DNA from 2 places in the Stenotrophomonas sp. STEN240 genome. Region 2 is predicted to be linked to the other one. Evidence: predicted binding sites of a transcription regulator. Region 2 holds the regulator's gene; the other holds the start of a gene.
The links. Region 2 encodes FliA, which starts transcription of late flagellar genes. Its sites were predicted from a motif close to TAAAGTTTNNCNNNCNNNGGCCGATAA; they were not measured.

Region 1 (4,307 bases), on a different contig from region 2:
ACGTTCGGTCATTACGGGGCTCGCGGCAAACGCAAACCCCGATTCTCGCCCAGCCGGGGCACCCACCGCACCCCCGGAACGTCATGGCTGCAGGACAAAATGCCGCCAACACACGAACACCGCTAGGATGCGCACATGAACAAGCCGCCTCGCCCCCACCGTCTGCTGCGCTTGATGGCCTATCTGTTCGGCGCGCTGCTGTTGCTGGTTGGCAGCGGCTTGCTGCTGGGCGATCACCTGACGCCCAAGGCCGTTGGCCTGCCTTCGCAGGTCTTGCCGCTGCAGCCACAGCAGACCTTGATCGACCGCCAGCTGCAGCCACTGCTGGCCCAGAACCCTGGCAAAAGCGGCGCGGTCTACCTCTCAGACGGGCTCGAAGCGTATGCAGCACGCTCCATCGTCACCCGCCAGGCGGGGCGCAGCCTGGACCTGCAGTACTACATGTGGCACGACGACCTGCTCGGCCACCTGCTGGCCCACGATGTCTACCAGGCCGCCGAGCGCGGTGTACGCGTGCGCCTGCTGCTGGACGACATGAATGCCGCCGGCCTGGACCCGCAGATGCTGGCACTGGACCAGCACCCCAACATCGAGATCCGCCTGTACAACCCGTTCCGCAACCGCGACGGCCTGTGGCGCCTGGTCGAAATGGTGCAAAGGGCCTTCAGCATCAACCACCGCATGCACAACAAGGCATGGATCGCAGATGGCCGTGTGGCCATCGTCGGTGGTCGCAATATCGGCGCCGAATATTTCGACGCGCGCCCGGACGTGAACTTCCGCGACCTCGATCTATTGCTGGCCGGCCCGGTTGCCAGCGATGCGAGCAGCATCTTCGATGACTTCTGGAACAGCGACGCGGTGGTGCCGATCGCCGCCCTGCATTACAGCACCGACCAGCAGATGGCCAATTTCGTCAGCCAGGCCGAAGTGGACGCACGCCAGCAGGAGGCCGCGCCATACCTGCAGCGCGTGCGCGCACGGCTCAGCGATGCCTACCTCAGCAAACAATTGGACCTGCATTGGACCAAGGACGTACGCATCCGTTCCGATCCGCCGCGCAAACCCAGTGGTGGTGACAGCAGCCAATGGCTGGTCACCCGCCTGATCGAGGTACTGAGCAGCGCCGAGCATAAATCACTGCTGATATCGCCCTACTTCGTCCCCGGCGCGACCGGCACCAAGGCCTTGATCGAGCAGGTGCGCGACGGCGTGCAGATCGGCATCATCACCAACTCGCTGGCCGCCAACGACGTGGCCGCCGTGCATAGCGGCTACATGCATTACCGCCGCCCGCTGCTGGCCGGCGGCGTGCAGCTGTACGAACTGAAATCACACGGGCATACCAGCAAGGCCTCGCCGTTCGGCAGCAGCGGTGCCAGCCTGCATACCAAGGCCTTCCTGGTTGACGACCGGCGCGGCTTTGTCGGCTCGTTCAACCTCGACCCGCGCTCGGCCTACCTCAATACCGAAATGGGCGCCCTGTTCGACGACCCGGTATTGGCCGCGCGCCTGCACCAGGAATATCTACGCCTCTCCAGCCCCGAGCTGAGTTACTGGGTGTATTTGAACAAGGATCACGAACTGCGTTGGCTGGACCGCGCCAGGACCCCGCCGATCAGCATGCGCACCGAACCGGATACCAACTTCATGCAACGCGCCAGCACGCGGGTGATCAGCTGGTTGCCGTTGGAGTCGCAGCTGTAGGCCGCCCGTGCCGCCATGTAGCGCACAACGCAAGGCCAATGCAGTACCGCTTCACCGGGCTGCGCGGCCTATTCCTGCACGCCATCCGCCTGATTCATCCGCTTCCATAGCCACGTCGCCACATGTTCTGGCAGCTCGCTGGCAAGCGCGGCACAGGCATCGGCCTCGCTCATCCAGCCCTGCGCGTGCAGCATCGCCGCGCTGGCCGCAAGCTGGCCTATCTGCAGCGAGCGCGCCAGACCGGTAGCTGCGGCGGCGTCCACCTGTTTGAGTGCCTGCACTATCGCCGCCGACAGCTTCCAGTGCTCGGCGATACGCACGGCGGTAGGCGCCGTGCAGCGTTCCAGTATGTCCAGCAAGGTACCCGGCTCGCGCGTCCGTAGCGGTGGCCGCACCAGCACATCGGCCGCAGCCTGCATCGCCATGGCTGCGCTCAGCCCCAACAACAGGCCAGCCAGCTGTGCGGCAAAGCCATCCTCGCGCTCCACGCTGCGGGCATGGTCTGCCGCCGCCAGCGACACACGCAAGGTGTACTCCCACAACAGGCGTGCGAACTCGGCGTCCACCCCGCTGGCAGACTCCATCACCGGCTGCACCAGCGCAGCGGAAATGATCTGGCGGATGCCATCGTTGCCGATCAGGGTGACCGCACGCTCGATGCTCTGCACATCCTGTTGCTGCAGCCGGTACAGCGGACTGTTGGCGATGCGCAGCAAGGTGGCCGCCAGCACCGCATCGCTGCCGATGATCCGCGCGATCGAACGCGAGGAGGCCGTGCTGTCATTGACGCTCTGGATCAGCTGCGGCAACAGATTTGGCCGCCGTGGCGTGTAGCGCGAGGACAAATCGGCACGACTGAGCGCTGCCACCACGTCATCGACCACCGCCCGCTGCACCCGCAGCGCGTCGGCCGGTATTTCCGCTGCGCCAAGCGCGCTCAACAGAAAGCGCCGCTGCAGGTCGTCGGCGCAGATCGCCGGACCGGGCGTTCCGGCTGGGGAGGCCGCAACAGCCGGGGCCACATACACGCGGCGCCGCGGCTGCGGCGCGTCGTCACGGCCTCGCAGCCAGAGCCAGACCAAGCCTCCGACCACAACTGCTGCAAGCACTGCCGAAATAATCACCATGAGAAAGCAGAAAACATCCACGCGGAAGCCTGCCTGCTATATCGGCCCGCCCTCACCCTTCTTTAGCCACCCAGCCGGACCGCTGCACAGGCCAATGAAACAACATCTGCAGGTCCACGGCGCGCCGCCGCCAAACCTGCCTTTAGGACGAATCTCAAAATAACCGGAAATGCGAAATTCCATATTGTAAATTCCGAAAAAATGGTAATTATTAAAACCAATAATTACGGTAATGGAAGGTCACGAAAAACCAGCCCGCCAGGCCGAAAATTCCCAACTGAATCCCAATAAAACCCTTACAAATCAATCATTCACCAAAATTCCCCTCATTAGATCGCTGACACCAGACTCAAGCCGCACGCGAGACTTTGAAGGGCAGCATCAAATACTTGGTTTCACCCGCTAAACCATAATCACGCTGCACAGCAACGGCCAAGGGAAGGCCATATCCAAACCAAGCAAACAGTGCGCACCAAATACCAGATTTGTGAATAACAGCACAGGCAAATGGCAACTTCCCCGATTGCAGTAAATCCAATCATTGCTATGGTCAATAGAAGTTTATGTATTTGGATTTAGTTCCAAATATAAAACCACTCCCTCAATAGCCACGCACGGGCAAACCATATGCGCTGTAAAACCGGCTGCAACACAATGCGGGTGCGCGGCGGGCGCCGCTTTGCCACCACGATGAAAGGCAAGGAGCCCCGCAGTTTCCTGGTCGATGGCGGCTACGCCACCGAAGCTGGTCTGTCCGCTTGGCCATGCCGTGCAACGCGAGGGTTTCTTCAGGGACAGCAGAGGCAAGTACCCGCTGCCTTGAGCGGTGGCCGGCATCCGCTGCGGCCGCTGTCTGCAATGCCACCGATACCCCACCGACATCGACGACACCTTCCGTACCCGCCGTCCAGCCTGGCGGGTTTCGTCAGCGCACAGCGCCTGCCCGTCAATGGCGGCTTTGTCTTCAACTAAAGGGAAGACGGTAATGTCATCGCCCCATGCAACACCCTTGAAAGAACAGACCCGCTACATGGTGCCGGCTCTGGAGAAAGGCCTGAACATGTTGCAGCTGTTTGGACAGAATGGCGAGCTGAGTTTCACCCAGGTCTGTCAGCGCACTGGTCTGCCCAAAGCATCGGTGTACCGCACGGTGCAGACGCTGGAGCAGATGCGTTTCCTTACACGCAATAGCGCCAGTGGCGGCTATAGCCTGGGCATCAGCGTGCTGCGCCTTGGCTTTGACTATCTGTCATCAATGGACATCGTGCAGATCGGGCGGCCGGTGATACAGCGCCTGCGCGATATCACCAGCTATTCGGCACAGCTGTGCGTGCTGGATGGTCGCGAGATCGTCTACGTCGCACGGGCCAGCGCGGTTGGCGAAGCAGCGGCTGCGGTGGGCGTGGGTACGCGCCTGCCTGCGCATTCCACCGCCATTGGCCGGGTATTGCTGATGGCCCTGCCACAGCAGGA
Region 2 (4,307 bases):
AAACGTTTCGTCGCCGCTGACATGCGCACCGCCATGAACCTCGTGCGCAAAGAACACGGTCCCGATGCCGTGATCCTGTCCAATCGACGGATCGAGGAAGGTGTCGAGATCGTGGCTGCCGCACACTACGACGAAACCGCAGTACAGCAGGCATTGGAAGCGACCCGCCCGGCCCCGCCGGCACCGCCCAAGCCGCGCAGCGCCGCCGAAGCCATCATGGCCGCGATGACCCGCCGCAAGGCACCGGAGCCGGAACCGGTCACCGCCACCACCTCGGCCGTCGCCGCACTGGCGCGCTCGGCGGTAGGCGCCACCGGCCGCTCCATCGACAGCAGCGTTGAACTGGCACCGGGCAGCCGCTTCTCCGGCCTGCTCAAGTCGGCCGCGATCGAGCCGGTCGCACCGCGCCAGGCCGCCGTAACGCAGAGCCTGTTTGCCACCCAACCGGCCAGCGCCGACGAACTGCCGGTAGTGCCGGCATTCCGTCCCGCCGGCACGGCCGCAGTCGCCATCACGCCGCTTGCTGCCGCCCCGGTCAACACCGCGCAGGCCAGCTTTGCCGACGCCATTGCCGCCGTCACCATTGCGCCGCCCGCACCCGCACCGGTTGAACGCGCCCGCTTCGTGATCGATCCGCCGATGCCGGAGCCAGCCAGCCTGGCGCCCGTCGCGGCGCCGGCCCTGCCTGCCGCAGCGACGGCCGCTACCGCCTACATCGCAGCGCCGGTTGCAGCCAGCGCTCCGATCATCAACACCGCCGAAGTCGCGCAGCCCATCAACGCTGCCGTCACCGAAAGCGCGCCGGTTGCGGCCGCTCCGGCACTGAGCCCGGTGGCGACCAGCCCGGCCGTGGCCACCCGCGACGACGAACAGCTCAGCCAGCTGCGCCAGGAAGTAGCCGGCATGCGTCACCTGATCGAGCGCGAGATGAACCGCTTCACCGACGAACGCCTGCGTGGCAGCGCGGTGCGCGCCAACGCTTTGGACCTGATGGACGAGTACGGCTTCGACGCCGGCCTGGCCCGCGACGTCGCCACCCAGATTCCAGCCGATATCGATCCCAGCCGTGCCCGTGGCCTGATGCTGGGGCTGATTTCCAAGAAGCTGCCGATTGCCCCGGTCGATCCGATGGAAACCGGCGGCGTCATCGCCCTGGTCGGCCCCACCGGTGCCGGCAAGACCACCACCATCGCCAAGCTGGCCTCGCGCTTTGCCGAAGCCCATGCCGCCCGCGACGTGGCCCTGGTCACCACCGATACCCAGCGCATCGGCGCCCGCGAGCAGCTGTACGGCTTTGGCCGCCAGCTCGGCATCGCCGTGCACGAGGCCAACAGCGGCACCGATCTGAACCAGCTGCTGCAGAAGCTGGCCGACTACAAGCTGGTCTTGATCGACACCGCCGGTCTGGGCCAGCGCGACCGCGCCCTCACCGCCCAGCTGCAGTGGCTGCGCGCCGCCGGCCAGATCCGCACCCTGCTGGTGCTGCCGGCCAACACTGCTTTCCAGGACATGGACGAAGTGGTGCGCCGCTTCAGCGCCGCCAACCCGCAGGGCGTGGTGCTGACCAAGCTGGACGAGACCGGCCGCTTCGGTTCGGCCCTGTCGGTGGCAGTCGACCATCGCCTGCCGATCACCTGGGTAACCGACGGTCAGGACGTTCCGGAAGACCTTTATCGGGCCTCTGCCGCAAATCTGGTACTTCGCCTTGAAGATTTGCGCCGGGCGGCCGATATGCCCTGCAACACGGAGTTGAACAATGCAGTCGCGTGAGTACGCCAAGCTGACCAACACCTTCCCGCTGTCGGCTACCCGGCACGAACCGGCCGGCCCGGTACGCACCATCGCGGTGACCGGCGGCAAGGGCGGTGTGGGTAAAACCAATGTCTCGGCCAATCTGGCCGTGGCACTGGCAGGCATGGGCAAACGTACGCTGCTGCTGGACGCCGACCTGGGCCTGGCCAATATCGACGTGGTGCTGGGCCTGCAGCCCAAGCACACCCTGGCCGACCTGGTCGCCGGGCGCGCCACGCTGGAAGAAGTCATCATCGAAGGCCCGAACGGCGTGCTGGTAGTGCCAGCCGCTTCCGGCCGCCGGCACATGGCCGAGCTGCAGCCAGCTGAGCACGTTGGCCTGGTCAATGTGTTCTCCGAGCTCGAACGCGACCTTGATGTGATGATCATCGACACTGCCGCCGGCATCACCGACAGCGTGTTGACCTTCTGCCAGGCCGCCCAGGACACCGTGGTGGTGGTCTGTGACGAGCCGGCCTCGATCACCGACGCCTACGCACTGATCAAGGTGCTCTCGCGCGAGCGCGGCGTGGACCGCATCCAGGTGGTGGCCAACATGGTCCGCGACCCGAACGAAGGCCGCGCCCTGTACGAAAAGCTGGTGCGGGTCTGCGAGAAGTTCCTGATCGATGTCTCGCTGAATTACCTGGGCTGCGTGCCGCAGGACGACTGGCTGCGCCTGTCGGTGCAGCGCCAGCAGCCGGTGGTCAAGCTCTACCCTTCCGCGCCGGCATCGCTGGCCATCAACGAAATCGCCCGTCGCACCGCGCGCTGGCAAGCCCCAACCGCTCCGCGCGGCGGCGTTGAGTTCTTCCTGGAACGCATCATCCAGCAGAAGGTGAAGGCATGAACAATGCAGCCGCCCAATACCGTGAAGTCCAGCGCAACGCGGCCAATGACTGCATCGCCCGCCACGCCGACCTGGTCCGCCGCATCGCCCACCATTTGGCCGCGCGCCTGCCCGCCAGCGTCGAGGTCGACGATCTGATCCAGGCCGGCATGATGGGGCTGATCGAAGCTTCGCGCAGCTACGACGCCGAACAGGGCGCCTCGTTCGAGACCTATGCATCCATCCGCATCCGCGGCTCGATGATCGACGAGATCCGCCGTGGCGACTGGGTGCCGCGCTCGGTGCACCGCCGGGCCCGTGACGCCGCCGCCACCATTCGCCGCCTGGAGCAGAGTACCGGCCGTTCGGCCAGCGCCAGCGAAGTGGCCGAGGCGATGGAGCTGCCCCTGCCCGATTACATGCGGCTGGTCGAAGACGCCTCGCGCGGCCAGGTGCTGAGCCTGGAATCGCGCATCGAAGACCAGGGCGAACTGGATACCCCGACCACCGGCGGCCCCAATCCGCAGCAGGTTTTGGAGCGCAGCCAGTTCGGCGCCGAGCTGGGCAAGGCCATCGGCCATCTGCCCGAGCGTGAGCAGCTGGTGCTGTCGCTGTACTACGAGCAGGAATTGAACCTGAAGGAAATCGGCGCGGTATTGGGCGTAAGCGAATCCCGCGTCTGTCAGATCCACGGCCAAGCCATGCTGCGCCTGCGCGGGCGGCTGAAGATTTTCGAGGCGGCCGACGCCGGCCTTGAGGAACCATGAAGAGGAAAGTCTTTTGAACAAGAACATGCGCATCCTGATCGTTGACGACTTCTCGACGATGCGTCGCATCGTCAAGAACCTGCTCGGCGATCTGGGCTTCACCAATACCGCCGAAGCCGAGGACGGGCATGCCGCGCTGTCGCTGCTGCAGAGCCAGCCGTTTGATTTCGTCGTGACCGACTGGAACATGCCGGTGATGACCGGCATCGAGCTGCTCAAGGCGATCCGCAACGATGCCAAGCTCAAAACCCTGCCGGTGTTGATGGTCACCGCCGAAGCCAAGCGTGAGCAGATCATCGAGGCCGCGCAGAGCGGCGTGAACGGCTACATCATCAAGCCATTCACCGCGCAGACGCTGGAAGAAAAGCTCGGCAAGATCTTCGAACGCCTGGCTGCGAGCGCCTGATGAACCAGCTCGGGGAATTGAGCGACAAATCGGCCCTGGTGCAGCGCCTGCAGGACGCACTGGCAGCACTGGAAAGCGGCGACGAAGCCGGCTGGCGCAGGGAAATCGACGCACTGGCTGCGTTGCGTGCACAACCGATGATGTCCGGCCTGGGCCGGCTCGCGCGCGAGCTGGGCCAGGCATTGGGCGAACTGCCCAGCGTACCCAGCGAAGCCGGCGAGCTGGACGACGCCTGCGCGCGCCTGGACCACGTGGTGCAGATGACCGAACAGGCCACCCATCGCACACTTGATCTGGCCGAAGAATGCCGGGCGCTCACAGAGCGTCTGCGCAGCGACGGGCTCAATGCCGAACAGGGCGAAATCCTTGAGCGCATCCGCCACAACCTTACCGAAGTGGCACTGACCCAGAGCTACCAGGACCTTACCGGGCAGATCATCCGCCGGGTGGTTGGCATCGTCCGCCGCGTGCACGAAGGCTTCGGCGCGCTCGGCCTGCCGCCGCCGGAAGAAGA

Region 1: ACVOKO_RS08750 (HDOD domain-containing protein) is a predicted target of FliA. The motif match lies at 2,873-2,899, and genes of this name have one in related genera.

Annotation. Positions count from the first base shown of each region.
Region 1 covers NZ_JBRRBO010000014.1:73,353-77,659, reverse strand. Annotated here, with positions in the region: gene sstT (serine/threonine transporter SstT) at 1-12, opposite strand, end outside; gene ACVOKO_RS08755 (phospholipase D family protein) at 136-1,707, shown strand; gene ACVOKO_RS08750 (HDOD domain-containing protein) at 1,776-2,789, opposite strand; gene ACVOKO_RS08745 (IclR family transcriptional regulator) at 3,820-4,307, shown strand, end outside.
Region 2 covers NZ_JBRRBO010000032.1:40,977-45,283, reverse strand. Annotated here, with positions in the region: gene flhF (flagellar biosynthesis GTPase FlhF) at 1-1,770, shown strand, start outside; gene ACVOKO_RS13760 (MinD/ParA family ATP-binding protein) at 1,757-2,641, shown strand; gene ACVOKO_RS13755 (RNA polymerase sigma factor FliA) at 2,638-3,387, shown strand; gene cheY (chemotaxis response regulator CheY) at 3,401-3,793, shown strand; gene ACVOKO_RS13745 (protein phosphatase CheZ) at 3,793-4,307, shown strand, end outside.